DNA from 3 places in the Variovorax sp. GW822-FHT04A09 genome. Region 1 is predicted to be linked to each of the others. Evidence: predicted binding sites of a transcription regulator. Region 1 holds the regulator's gene; each other region holds the start of a gene.
What was found. Region 1 encodes LexA, which represses DNA repair genes until DNA is damaged. Its sites were predicted from a motif close to ACTGTATNNNNATACAGT; they were not measured.
Positions count from the first base shown of each region.

Region 2: a site for LexA is predicted at 2,641-2,658, ahead of AC1RLW_RS24290 (ATP-dependent helicase). Genes of this name have one in related genera too.
Region 3: a site for LexA is predicted at 2,586-2,603, ahead of recA (recombinase RecA). Genes of this name have one in related genera too.

Region 1 is NZ_JBXAMV010000001.1:1,184,750-1,189,288, reverse strand. It holds gene AC1RLW_RS05340 (MFS transporter) at 1-30, opposite strand, end outside; gene AC1RLW_RS05335 (D-2-hydroxyacid dehydrogenase family protein) at 35-1,042, opposite strand; gene AC1RLW_RS05330 (hypothetical protein) at 1,201-1,584, opposite strand; gene lexA (transcriptional repressor LexA) at 1,728-2,411, opposite strand; gene AC1RLW_RS05320 (asparaginase) at 2,485-3,471, shown strand; gene adk (adenylate kinase) at 3,499-4,155, opposite strand; gene kdsB (3-deoxy-manno-octulosonate cytidylyltransferase) at 4,291-4,539, opposite strand, start outside.
Region 2 is NZ_JBXAMV010000005.1:194,005-198,543, forward strand. It holds gene hpf (ribosome hibernation-promoting factor, HPF/YfiA family) at 1-188, opposite strand, end outside; gene AC1RLW_RS24290 (ATP-dependent helicase) at 511-2,628, opposite strand; gene corA (magnesium/cobalt transporter CorA) at 2,854-3,840, shown strand; gene AC1RLW_RS24300 (YoaK family protein) at 3,897-4,539, shown strand, end outside.
Region 3 is NZ_JBXAMV010000004.1:291,512-296,050, reverse strand. It holds gene yiaA (inner membrane protein YiaA) at 15-455, shown strand; gene AC1RLW_RS21490 (polyketide cyclase) at 468-911, opposite strand; gene recX (recombination regulator RecX) at 880-1,353, opposite strand; gene recA (recombinase RecA) at 1,413-2,522, opposite strand; gene AC1RLW_RS21475 (MarR family winged helix-turn-helix transcriptional regulator) at 2,669-3,154, shown strand; gene AC1RLW_RS21470 (response regulator transcription factor) at 3,217-3,891, shown strand; gene AC1RLW_RS21465 (hypothetical protein) at 3,918-4,539, opposite strand, start outside.

The DNA.
Region 1 (4,539 bases):
CGCGCCTCGCTGCGGCGCGGGCCGGCTCATGCGCTCACCGCCGGACCTGCAGCGCGCCGGGGTTCACGATGTTCGTGGGGTTGCCCTTGATGAAGCTCACGACGTTGTCGAACGCCTGGCCGAAGTAGCTTTCGTAACTTTCCTGCTCGACGTAGCCGATGTGCGGCGTGCAGATGCAGTTTTCGAGGCGCAGCAGCGCATGGCCCTGCAGCGGCGGTTCGCTCTCGAACACGTCGATGGCCGCCAGCCCGGGGCGGCCGCGGTTGAGCGCGGCCAGCAGGGCATCGGCCTCGACCAGCTCGGCGCGCGAGGTGTTGACGAACAGCGCCGTCGGCTTCATGCGCGAGAGGTCTTCGAGCTTGACGAGGCCCTGGGTGTCCTCGTTGAGCCGCAGGTGCACCGACAGCACGTCGGCGGCGGCAAAGAATTCGTGGCGGTTCTGCGCCACCTGGAAGCCGTCGGAGCGCGCCTTGGCGCAGCTGGCCTCGCGGCCCCAGATCACGACCTGCATGCCGAAGGCCTGCCCATAGCGGGCCACCAACTGGCCGATGCGGCCGTAGCCCCAGATGCACAGCGTCTTGCCCTTGAGCACCGAGCCCACGCCGAAATTCGGAGGCATCGACGCCGACTTGAGGCCCGACTGCTGCCAGGCCCCGTGCTTGAGGTTGCTGATGTACTGCGGCAGGCGGCGCATGGCCGCCATGATCAGCGCCCAGGTGAGTTCGGCGGGCGCCTGCGGCGAGCCCGAGCCTTCGGCCACCGCCACGCCGCGTTCGGTGCAGGCGGTGACGTCGATGTGGCCACCGACGCGACCGGTCTGGGAAATCAGCTTGAGCTTGGGCAGCTTCTCGATCAGCTGGCGGGAGATCTGGCTGCGCTCGCGGATGAGCACGATGACGTCCGCATCCTTGAGGCGAACCGACAGTTGGCCGATGCCCTTGACCGTGTTGGTGTAGACCTTGGCGGCGTAAGCGTCCAGCTTGGCAGCGCACTGCAGCTTGCGCACGGCGTCCTGGTAGTCGTCGAGGATCACAATGTTCATGGCATGCCATTGTGCCTCGCAGCATCGGCACGTCGCACGTGTGAACGTTTGGATACCCCATGCCAGATGGCGCCCGGGAGGCCTGTTTCAGACCATTGGGGGTGAATCCGCCATGCGCGTGCGGGGCGCGCAGGCACGGCGGGTTCGTTCGCACCTTCTCAGTGCAGGTGGCTGGGGCGGGGCGTGCCGCTCCCGGTTTCCGCAGCTTCCAGCGCGGCGAGCCGGTCGAGTTCGGCGCACACGTCGGCCATGCGGCCGGAGATCACGACCCGGTTGGCACAGCCGCGCTGCGGGCCTTGCCGGTCGACCACGCGGACCACGCGCAGCGGGCGGGCGGGCGTGGCGGCGGCGGACGGCGACGTGGCCGGCGTCGGGCTGCCGGTGGTGCGCGCCGTGCAGGCCGGGCGAATGGCCACGTAGCGCAGGCCGGCCGCTGCGTCGCCGCTCTCACCATGCGACGGGCGGCGGGCGGGCATCCAGCGGGTGGCCAGCGATTGCAGGGGCGACCAGAGGTCGGCGATGGCGAGGAGGGCGATTCCCATGTGAACTCCAAAAAAGTATGAGGTTGAACACAGGCAGGATTTCTTGAATCGGCCACGACAGGGTGATGGCGACTTCGCGCCATACGCCCGCCACCTGTCGCGGCCGGATGAGGTGCTGCTGCCGTTGGCAGCAGGCCAGGGGCCTACATCAGCATGGTGTTGCGGATGAGGCCGACCGCGAGGCCTTCGATTTCAAAGGGCTCGCCGGGCTGGACGATGATGGTCGGGTAGTCGGGGTTCTCCGCGTGCAGCTCGATCACCTGCTTGTTGCGCTTCAGGCGCTTCACGGTGACTTCTTCGCCCAGGCGTGCCACCACGATCTGGCCGTTGCGCGCTTCCTTGGTGGCCTGCACGGCGAGCAGGTCGCCGTCCATGATGCCGGCGTCACGCATCGACATGCCGCGCACCTTGAGCAGATAGTCGGGCTGGCGCTGGAACAGCGTGTTCTCGACGTAGTAGGTCTGGTCGACGTGCTCCTGCGCGAGGATGGGTGAACCCGCTGCGACGCGGCCGATGAGCGGCAGCGCGAGCTGGGCCATGCCGGGCAGCGAGAGCGAGAACTGGTTGCCTTCGCGGTGGCGCGTTTCGTGGAGCGAGCGCAGCGCATCGCCCTTGAGGCGGATGCCGCGCGAGGTGCCGCTGACGAGTTCGATGACGCCCTTGCGGGCCAGGGCCTGCAGGTGCTCTTCGGCGGCATTGGCCGACTTGAAGCCCAGCTCGTTGGCGATTTCGGCGCGCGTCGGCGGCGCACCGGTGCGTGCGATGGCGGCCTGGATCAGGTCCAGGATCTGCTGCTGGCGGGCGGTAAGCTTCACTGCGAACTGCATAGTGGTTTCCTTGCGGCACTGGCTAGATATCCAGTACCTGTATTTTTAACCAGTTTTCAAAAGTTGACAAGCCATGACTCATTCCTCTTCGTCCGAGACGCGCCGCGTGGTGGTGCTGGGCACCGGCGGCACCATTGCCGGCAAGGCTGCCAGCAGCGGCGACAACATCGGCTACACCGCCGGGCAGGTGGGGGTGGCGGACCTGCTGGGCGGCATCGAGGCGCCGGCCGGCGTGACGCTGGTGGCGGAGCAGGTCGCGCAGCTCGACAGCAAGGACATGGACGCCGACACCTGGCGCCAGCTGGCCGCGCGCTGCGCACACTGGCTGGCGCAGCCTGATGTGGCTGGCATCGTGGTCACGCACGGCACCGACACGCTGGAGGAAACCGCCTTCTTCCTGCACGCCGTGCTGGCGCCCGCCAAGCCGGTGGTGCTGACGTGCGCGATGCGTCCGGCGACGGCGTTGTCGCCTGATGGTCCGCAGAACGTGCGCGACGCGCTCGTGGTGGCTTCGACGCCGGGCGCGCATGGCGTGACGGTGGTGTGCGCGGGTGCGATCCACAGCGGGCTCGATGTGCAGAAGGTGCACACCTACCGCCTCGATGCCTTCGCGTCGGGCGATGCCGGGTCGGTCGGCTACGTGGAAGAGGGCGAAGTGCGGCGCGTGCGTGCGTGGCCGCAGGGAGCGCCGTTCGATGCGGCGCGGCTGGAGGCGGTATCGAAGCCGTGGCCCCGCGTCGAGATCGTCATGAGCCACGCGGGCGTGAGCGGCGCGATCGTGGAGGCGCTGTTGCTCCCGTCGGCTGAGCCCTTGCGCGGCCTGGTCGTGGCCACGACCGGCAACGGCACCATGCACCACGCGCTGGAAGCTGCAGCGCTGAAGGCTCAGGATGGCGGCGTGTCGGTGTTGCGCGCCACGCGCTGTGCGAACGGACGCATCCTGCCGAAACCCGGTGACGGGCTGCGGGATGCGGGCGCACTCACGCCGGTGAAGGCGCGGGTCGCGCTGGTGCTGGAACTGTTGGGAGTGGCCGCCCTGCCTGAGTCGGAGGGCGGCTGAGGGGCTGACGGATCAGCCGCTGTCGAATCAGCTGTTCAGTGCGGCAAGCGCGCGCTGCGTGATCTCGTCGACCGTGCCTACGCCCTGGATGGCGCGGTACTTCGGCGCGGCGGCCGGATCGGCCTTGGCCCAGGCCGAGTAGTAGTCGACCAGCGGACGGGTCTGCTGGCTGTAGACGTCGAGCCGCTTGCGCACGGTCTCTTCCTTGTCGTCTTCGCGCTGGATCAGCTCTTCACCGGTCACGTCGTCCTTGCCTTCCACCTTCGGCGGATTGAACTTGACGTGGTAGGTGCGGCCCGATGCCGGGTGCGAGCGGCGACCGCTCATGCGTTCGATGATGTCGCCGAAGGGCACATCGATCTCAAGCACGTAGTCGAGCTTGACGCCGGCCGCCTTCATGGCGTCGGCTTGAGGAATGGTGCGCGGGAAGCCGTCGAACAGGAAGCCGCCGTTGCAGTCGGGCTGCGCGATGCGTTCCTTCACGAGGTTGATGATCAGGTCGTCGCTGACCAGTGCACCCGAATCCATGATCGTCTTGGCCTGCAGCCCGAGGGGGGTGCCTGCCTTGACGGCGGCGCGCAACATGTCGCCGGTCGAAATTTGGGGAATGCCGTATTTCTGGCAGATGAAGGTCGCTTGCGTGCCTTTGCCTGCCCCGGGCGCGCCCAGCAAAATAAGTCTCATGGTGTCCTCGGAAGGTTCTTAGATTTTGTGTCGCGCCCCATGCGCACCCTCAGGCGCGCCGAGGCGGAATTGCGTCGAGGATAGCATGCGTGCCCGTGACAAATTGCCGCCGTTCCCTCGGGGACGGCGGGCAGTTCACGCAGGCGAGCCGGCTGCGAAGACCGCGCGCACGCGCGCCAGGTCTTCGGGCGTGTCGATCCCGGGGCCCGGGGCGACATCGCTCACATGCACCGCGATGCGGTGCCCGTGCCACAGCGCGCGCAGCTGTTCGAGCGCTTCGGTGGCTTCGACGGGTGCTGGCGACAGCAACGGAAATTGCCGCACGAAGCCAGCGCGATAGCCGTAGATGCCGATGTGGCGCAGCGGTGCGGGGCTGGGCAGCAC
Region 2 (4,539 bases), on a different contig from region 1:
CCCTTGACGTGAATGTTGCACTCCGCCCTTTGGCGGCGTTCCTTTTCCTTCTGCTTTTCCACCGTGAGGATCACCTTGACATCGACCACCTGGTCGAAATGTCGCGTGATCCGGTCCAGCTTGCTCGTGACGTAGGTGCGCAAGGCAGGTGTGACGTCGAGGTGATGACCGCTGATCGTCAAATTCATGAATGACCTCCTGAGAATTGACGGTTGGGGAAATGACCGCGCTCCGGGATGAAGCGTGGCCGGCGAAACAGGTGAGGTTGGGAGAGAGGGAGAGAAGAGGAAGGGAGATGAAGAAAGGGGGCGGTCGGATTCACTATGCCCAAGCTGTCACGGTATTGCAATACCGGGGCTTGCCCGAGTGACGGGCCGGTGTATTGCATGCCCTAATCCGCTATTGATTCCATAGCTGCCCCCGTGCAGTGGCATGCCGTTGCGGCACATTGGAAGCAAGTGTTTCCATGTGCAGCGCGCAGTGACCCTCACGCCCGAAGGGCCGGCCCGTTCAGCGCCAGGCGGCGCGCATGCGGTTGCGCAGGTCGATCACCGCGGCCGGCGGCGGCACCGCGGGCGGCAGCACCGGCGGCGGCGGCCAGGTCTGCAGCTCGAAGCCCGCCAGATCGGACTCCGTGATGAAGCGGGTGCGGTTGGCGTACAGGTGCCGGTCGCCGCGCGCCGCCTGCTGCGTGATGTGGAAGCGCTGCGGCATCACCAGGTGCAGGTGGTCGCGGGCCCGCGTCATCGCCACGTAGAGCAGGCGCCGTTCTTCTTCCAGCTCGTGCGCGCCCTGCGCCACGTCGGCCGGCATGCAGCCGTCGACCACGTTGATCACATGCACCGAGTTCCACTCCTGCCCCTTGGCCGAATGGATGGTCGACAGGATCAGGTAGTCCTCGTCGAGCGAGGGCGGGCCAGGCCGGTCGCTCGTGGCTTCGGGCGGGTCGAGCGTGAGCTCGGTGAGAAAGCGCTCGCGCGAGCCATAGCCGGCCGCCAGCCGCGCCAGCTGTTCGACGTCGGCACGGCGCACGCCCGAGGTGTCTTCGTACAGCCGCTCCAGGTGCGGCTGGTACCACTGCATGGCCACCTCCACATCGGCCGGCCACTGCAGCGACGGCGCGCGCAAGGCGGCATAGGCCTGGGCGAAGTCGGCCCACTGCTCGCGCGCGGCCGACGGCGGCACGAAGTCGCGCACCGCCGCGGCCGGGTCGCCCGCCTGGTCCATCGCGTCGAGCAGGCGCGTGCCTGTGGCCGGCCCCACGCCGGGAATGAGCTGCGTGACCCGGAAACCCGCCATGCGCCCGCGCGGGTTCTGCGCGAAACGCAGCACGGCGAGCAGGTCCTTCACGTGCGAGGCCTCGAGGAACTTGAGCCCGCCGAACTTCACGAACGGGATGTTGCGCCGCGCCAGCTCCAGTTCGAGCGCCGCGCTGTGCGACGAGGTGCGAAACAGCACCGCCTGCGACTTCAGCGCCAGCCCGCCCTCGCGATGCGACAGGATCTTGTCGGCCACCCAGCGCGCCTGCCCGGCCTCGTCGGGCACGAGCACCAGCACCGGCTTGCCGGCCGAGGGCTTGTCGGTCCACAGCGTCTTGGCGTGCCGCTCGGCGGCCTGCGCGATGACGCGGTTCGACACGTCGAGGATCGGCTGCGTCGAGCGGTAGTTGCGCTCCAGCGTGACGATGCGCGCGGCCTGCGAGAACTGCGAGGGAAAGTCGAGGATGTTGCGCACCGTGGCGCCGCGGAACGAGTAGATCGACTGCGCGTCGTCGCCCACCACCGTCACGCCGCGCCCGTCGGGCTTCATCGCACGCAGGATCTCGGCCTGCAGCAGGTTGGTGTCCTGGTACTCGTCGACCAGCACGTGGTCGAAGCGCGCGCCGACGTGCGCGGCCAGCGCGGGCTCGGCGACCATCTCGGCCCAGTAGAGCAGCAGATCGTCGTAGTCGAGCACGTTCTGCTGCTGCTTGGCCTCGACGTAGGCGCCGAATAGCGTCTTGAGCTGCGCCTCCCACTCGGCGCACCAGGGAAAGCTGTCTTTCAGCACAACGGCCAGCGGCGCGCGCGTGTTCACGCAGCGCGAGTAGATCGACAGGCAGGTGCCCTTGCGCGGGAAGCGGTTGACCGTGGACGACAGGCCCAGCTCGTGCCGCACCAGCCCCATGAGGTCTTCGGCGTCGCCGCGGTCGTGGATGGTGAAGTTCTCGTCCAGCCCGATCTGCGCGGCGTATTCGCGCAGCAGCCGCGCGCCGATGCCGTGGAAGGTGCCAGCCCAGGGCAGCGCGGGCGGGCGCTCCGACTTCAGGCCCAGCACGCGCGCCAGCACCTGGCCCGCGCGGCGCTCCATTTCCTGCGCGGCGCGGCGCGAGAAGGTGAGCAGCAGCAGGCGCTGCGGATCGACCCCGTCCGCGATCAGGTGCGCCACGCGGTGCGCCAGCGTGCTGGTCTTGCCCGAACCGGCACCGGCGATCACGAGCAGCGGCCGGTGGTCGGCGCCGACCGCCGCGCCCACGCCGTGCTCGACCGCCGCGCGCTGGTCGTCGTTGAGCGCGGCGAGCGCCGCGGCCAGGCGCTCGGCTTGCGTCTTCGGGGGGGTGGAAAGAACGTGGGACGCAGGGGTCTGCATGGGCACGACTTTACTGTATGTCCGTCCAGTTCGAGTGCCTTGTCGCCCTGTGGCCGGTGACATAATCGCGCCTCGCTGCAACCGGAGACTCCCCATGGAAACCGCCCCGTCTCGGCAGCTTTCAACTCCCTGGCGACGCTGCGCGTGATGTACTGACGCCGGGTTCGCGGGAATTGAAAGCGCCCCGCCCTCGCCCATCGTTCAGTCACCCCCGGGAGTGAGCCCATGCTCAACATCTTTACGCTCGCCAACGGCCGCCTCGTCCAGGAAGAGATCGAGTCGCTCGAAGAGCTCTCCAAGTTCCAGCCGATCTGGGTCGACCTCGAGTCGCCCACGCTCGAGGAAAAGCGCTGGATCAAGCAGTACTACGGCCTCTCGATTCCCGAAGACGCGATGGACGAGGACATCGAGGAATCGGCCCGCTTCTACGAGGAAGACAACGGCGAACTGCACATCCGCTCCGACTTCTTGATCGACGACGACGAAGACCCGCGCACGGTGCGCGTCGCCTTCATCCTGAACCAGCACAACACCGACCTGCGCAGCCGCGGCGTGCTGTTCTCGATCCACGACGAAGACGTGCCCGTGTTCCGCCTGCTGCGCATGCGCGCACGCCGCGCGCCGGGGCTGATCGAAGACGCCAAGGAAGTGATGCTCAAGCTCTTCGACGCCGACGCCGAGTACTCGGCCGACACGCTGGAGAACATCTACGACGAGCTCGAGGTGGCGGGCAAGAAGGTGCTGTCGGGCAACGTCAGCGACGAGCTGGCCGGCGAGGTGCTCGGCGCCATCGCGCGCCAGGAAGACTTGAACGGCCGCATCCGTCGCAACGTGATGGACACGCGCCGCGCCGTGAGCTTCATGATGCGCAGCAAGATGCTCAACGCCGAGCAGTTCGAGGAGGCGCGGCAGATCCTGCGCGACATCGAGTCGCTGGACAACCACACGGCCTTCCTCTTCGACAAGATCAACTTCCTGATGGATGCGACCGTCGGTTTCATCAACATCAACCAGAACAAGACCATCAAGATCTTCTCGGTGGCCAGCGTCGCGCTGCTGCCGCCCACGCTGATCGCGAGCATCTACGGCATGAACTTCAAGTTCATGCCCGAGCTCGACTGGGCCATGGGCTACCCCTACGCCATCGCGCTGATGGCCGCGAGCGCGCTGGTGCCGATGTGGTACTTCCGCCGGCGCGGCTGGCTCAAGTAGCTCTTCACACTGGGTGCTAGAGTGGCTGTCGGCAGGCAGCTGACCTGGAGAGCCCCGTGCGCAGACTTCGTTTCCTCACCAACCGCCACCGCGCGCCGTCGACGAACACCGCGCTCGGACTGCTGCTGGCCTTCAACGCCGGCGCCATCAATGCGGGCGGCTTCCTCGTGCTGCACATGTACACCTCGCACATGACCGGCTTCGCCTCGCAGCTGGCGGACGGCATGGTGCTGGGCAACCTCACGCTGCTGCTGAACGCGCTGGGCGCGATCCTGGCGTTCGTGAGCGGCGCCGCGGTCTGCGCGGTGCTGGTGAACTGGGCGCGGCAGCACCGGCTGCATGGCGTGTACGCGCTGCCGCTGCTGCTGGAGGCCGCGCTGATGTTCCCGTTCGGGCTCGCCGGCGCCATCACGCTGACCTGGGCCACGCCGTTCGCTGTGCCGCTCACGGTGCTGCTGCTGTCGTTCATCATGGGCCTGCAGAACGCCGTGGCGTCGAAGACCTCGGGCGGCAGCACCCGCACCACCCACATGACCGGCAACATCACCGACGTGGGGATCGAGCTGGGCAAGATGCTCTACTGGAACCGGCGCGCGCCGTCCACGCCGCTGCCGGTGCGCCACGACCGCAGCCGACTGCGCCGCTGCGGCGGGCTGGTCGGCATGTTCGTGCTCGGCGGCGCCGTGGGCGCGCTGGGCT
Region 3 (4,539 bases), on a different contig from region 1:
CGAGGAGGATCGTCATGGGAACCGTCAAGTTTCAGAAACCGACCGGCGCATTCGTCGCCGCATCCTGGGCCGCGCTGATCATCGGCGCCATCGTGTACCTGCTCGGGCTGTGGAATGCCGCGATGCAGCTCAACGAGAAGGGCTACTACTTCACCATCCTCATGTACGGCCTGTTCTCGGCCGTGTCGCTGCAAAAGACGGTGCGCGACCGGCTCGAGGGCATCTCGGTCACCGGCATCTACTTCGGCCTGTGCTGGGTCTCGCTGCTGCTGTCGGTGGGCCTGCTGGCCGTGGGCCTGTTCAACGCCTCGCTGGCCGCGAGCGAGAAGGGCTTCTACGCCATGGCCTTCCTGCTGAGCCTGTTCGGCGCGGTGGCGGTGCAGAAGAACGTGCGCGACATCGCCGCGTACAAGGCCGAGAACCCGCTGGCCGACGACGTCACGGCCACCGAGTAAGCCAGGCCGGGCTCAGCCCGCCTCGAGCAGGCGGCGCAGGGCCTGCAGGTCGCGCGCGATCCATCCGGCGTCGCGCGCAAAGGCCGCATCGTCCATGTGCGGCTGGCGCAGCAGCGTGAACTGCAGCTCGCACACGCCGGGCGCCACGCCGATCACGCGAAACGGCAGGTAGACCTCGGGCACGCCTTCGGGCGCCACCCAGTGGTCGAGCACGCCCAGGTCGTTGGGCGCCGCAAAGCGCATGCGGGCCTCGCCGCTTTCGGGCGTGCGCACGATCCAGTGGTCGCCGTGCGGCACCAGCGCGCTTTTCGCGAGACCGCTGGCCCAGTCGGGCAGCCGCTTCGGGTCGGACGCGAGCGCATAGGCGTCGCGCCATTCGCACTGCACGCGCTGCGTGATGACGCGGGACAGGGCCGCGTCGCCTTCATTCGCCGTTGGGGTCGTCGCTTGGGTCATCGAAGTCGCTCCTGAGCACCTTGGACACGACGGCGCCCGAGAAACCGCGCGCCATCAGGAATCGCATCTGTTTCGCGCGCTCCTTCGCATCGGCGGGTGGCGCGTCGAAGCGGCGGCGCCACAGGGCCGTGGCGCGCTCGACTTCGGTCCCCTGCAAGCCGGCCACCGCCTGCGCGATGGCTTCGGGCGCGATGCCCTTGGCCTGCAGCTCCTGCTTCACGCGCAGCGCGCCCGAGCGGGCGGCGCGCTGGTGCAGCACCGAGGCCACGACGCGCGGCTCGCTGATGAAATCCTTGGCGACCAGCTCGTCGAGCGCCTTCGCCAGCGTGCCGGGCTCTTCCTCGTGCCTGGCCAGCTTGCGCTCCAGCTCCGCGCGCGAATGCTCGCGCTGGCTCAGGAGGCGCAGGGCGCGGCCTTTGAGGGAGGGGGCGCTGAAGGCCATTCGGGGGTGGTGGGTCGCTCAGGCGGCCCACGCAACACGCGAAGGCCGCTTCGTCTCACTTACTCCGCCGCCTTGTCGGCCTTCGATGCCTTGGCGGGCTTCTCGGCCTTCTCGGGTTCGCTGCCGGCGTCGGCCGCGAGCAGCGGAATGCCCAGCGATTCGCGCACCTTGTTCTCGATCTCGCGCGACAGGTCGGGGTTCTCGCGCAGGAATTCGCGGGCGTTGTCACGGCCCTGGCCGATCTTCTCGCCGTTGTAGGCGTACCAGGCGCCCGACTTGTCGATGATCTTGGCGTTCACGCCCATGTCGATGATCTCGCCCTCGCGGCTGATGCCTTCGCCGAACAGGATGTCGAACTCGGCCGTCTTGAACGGCGGGCTGACCTTGTTCTTCACCACCTTCACCTTGGTTTCGTTGCCGATGGCCTCGTCGCCCTTCTTGATGGTGCCGATGCGGCGGATGTCCAGGCGCACCGAGGCGTAGAACTTCAGCGCATTGCCGCCGGTGGTGGTTTCGGGCGAGCCGAACATCACGCCGATCTTCATGCGGATCTGGTTGATGAAGATGACCATGCAGTTGGTCTTCTTGATCGTGGCCGTGAGCTTGCGCAGCGCCTGGCTCATCAGGCGGGCCTGCAGGCCGGGCAGCGAGTCGCCCATTTCGCCTTCGATTTCGGCCTTGGGCGTGAGCGCGGCGACCGAGTCGACCACGATCAGGTCGACGGCGCCCGAGCGCACCAGCGAATCGACGATCTCGAGCGCCTGCTCGCCGGTGTCCGGCTGGCTGATCAGCAGGTCGGACAGGTTCACGCCGAGCTTCTGGGCGTACTGCACGTCGAGCGCGTGCTCGGCGTCGACGAAGGCGCAGGTGCCGGCCTGCTTCTGCATGGAGGCGATCACCTGCAGCGTGAGCGTGGTCTTGCCCGAGGATTCCGGGCCGTAGATTTCAACGACGCGGCCACGCGGCAGGCCGCCGACGCCCAGGGCGATGTCCAGGCCCAGCGAGCCGGTGGAGACCACCTGGATGTCTTCGAGCGCCTCGCCTTCGCCCAGGCGCATGATCGTGCCCTTGCCGAACTGCTTTTCGATCTGGGCCAGCGCGGCTTGCAGGGCCTTGGCCTTTTCACTGTTGGCGACCGAGATGCTTGCGCCCTTGACGACTGCGTCCATGTGGAAATCTCCTTGAATATCAACGGTTTGTGTCGGGATTCATCCATCTGCTTTTAACCACAGGCTGGATGCTTGAACAGTAGTGTAGGGGCTCATGGCGTTTCGCAAACCCACTTTAAAGTCAGTTTGCCTTACCATCTGAGGCCATGGCCGACCCCGCCTTTCCCACCGATCCCGACGCCTGGCGCCAGACCCATCTGGGCCGCCTGCTGGGCCATGCGATGCGCCGTTTCGACGAGCGCGTGCTGGCGCTCATGGCGCACGACATCGACGTGCCGCTGGCGCTGTCCAACCTCGCGGCGCGCGCGCAGGTGAGCGCGGCGCACATCCACATCACGCGGCACCTGGCGCGCGAGGGCTCGCGCCTGACCGAGCTGGCCGAGCGCGCCGGCATGACCAAGCAGGCCATGGGCACGCTGGTCGACCAGTGCGAGGCCTGGGGGCTGGTCACACGCGGGCCCGACCCGCTCGATGCGCGCGCGCGGCGCGTGCTGTTCACGGCCGACGGGCTGGCCTGGCTGGACGCCTTCCGCCGCGCCGTGACGCAGACCGAGCGCGAGTTCCGCGCCAGCGTGGGCGACGAGATCGCCACCGTGGTAACCATCGGACTCGAAGCCTATACAGCGGGCTAGACTCGCGTTGAGACAAATGTGAACTGCGCCGGCATGGCGCCTGAATCCGCCGGAGGTGGCTCATGCGAATACTGATTGCCGAAGACGACCAGGTGCTGGCCGATGCCCTGCTGCGCAGCCTGCGCACCTCGGGCGCGGCGGTCGATCATGTGGCCAACGGCTCGCAGGCCGACACCGCGCTCATGACCCACAGCGAGTTCGACCTGCTGATCCTCGACCTCGGGCTGCCCAGCCTGCACGGCATCGAGATCCTCAAGCGCCTGCGCGCGCGCGGCTCGCAGCTGCCGGTGCTGGTGCTCACGGCGGCCGACAGCGTGGAAGAGCGCGTGAAGGGCCTGGACCACGGCGCCGACGACTACATGGCCAAGCCCTTCAGCCTGCAGGAGCTCGAGGCGCGCGTGCGCGCCCTCACGCGGCGCGGCATGGGCGCCACCAGCAACGCGATCCGCCACGGCCCGCTGGTCTACGACCAGGCCGGCCGCGTGGCGACCATCGACGGCAAGATGATCGAGCTGTCGGCGCGCGAACTGGGCCTGCTCGAGGTGCTGCTGCAGCGCGCCGGCCGGCTGGTCAGCAAGGACCAGCTGGTGGACCGGCTGTGCGAATGGGGCGAAGAGGTGAGCATCAACGCCATCGAGGTCTACATCCACCGCCTGCGCAAGAAGATCGAGAAGGGACCGGTGCGCATCGCGACGGTGCGCGGGCTGGGCTACTGCCTCGAGAAGATTCCCGGTTGAGCGTGCCCCGCCCGCGCGAAATGCCGTCAGGGCTGCTTGCGCAGATTGACGAGCAGCGTGGCGCCGGTGTTCGAACGGATCAGGAACATGAGGCTGCGGAAGTAGCCATTGCTGTCGTACACGCCCGCCGGTACCAGCCCGATGATGGCTGGCCCGGCATAGCTGCCGGTGGCGGCGGGGGTGAGCTTGCAGTCGTTGGTGCTGGCCGTGGCGGCATTCACGGCCTTCAGCGTGAGGCTGTACATGTTCTTGGCCGAGCCGGGCTGCGCCAGGGCGACAGTGCCCGAGAGCGTGCACTGGCCGATCTGCACGCCGCTCGTGCTGCCAGTGAACACGCCCTGGCCATCGACCTGCACCGTCACGCCCAGGCTCGGGCTGCTGTCGGTGTTGGACCACGTGCCGGTCATGCTCGCCTGCGACACCGCCAGCGCGTTCTCGATCGTGTAGGCCAGCGGGCCGACATCGGACGGCCTGCGGTTGTCGTAGGCGTAGGTGCCATCCACCGACTTCTTCGGCGTGAAGGTGCCCGAGCCCGTCACCGGATATGCGTTGGGCGGAACATACAACTCGGTGTCCGGGTTGAACGACCAGTCGAGCCCCGTGACCTTCAGCGAACCCCACATCGTGCCCCCGAGGAAGCTGCCTGCC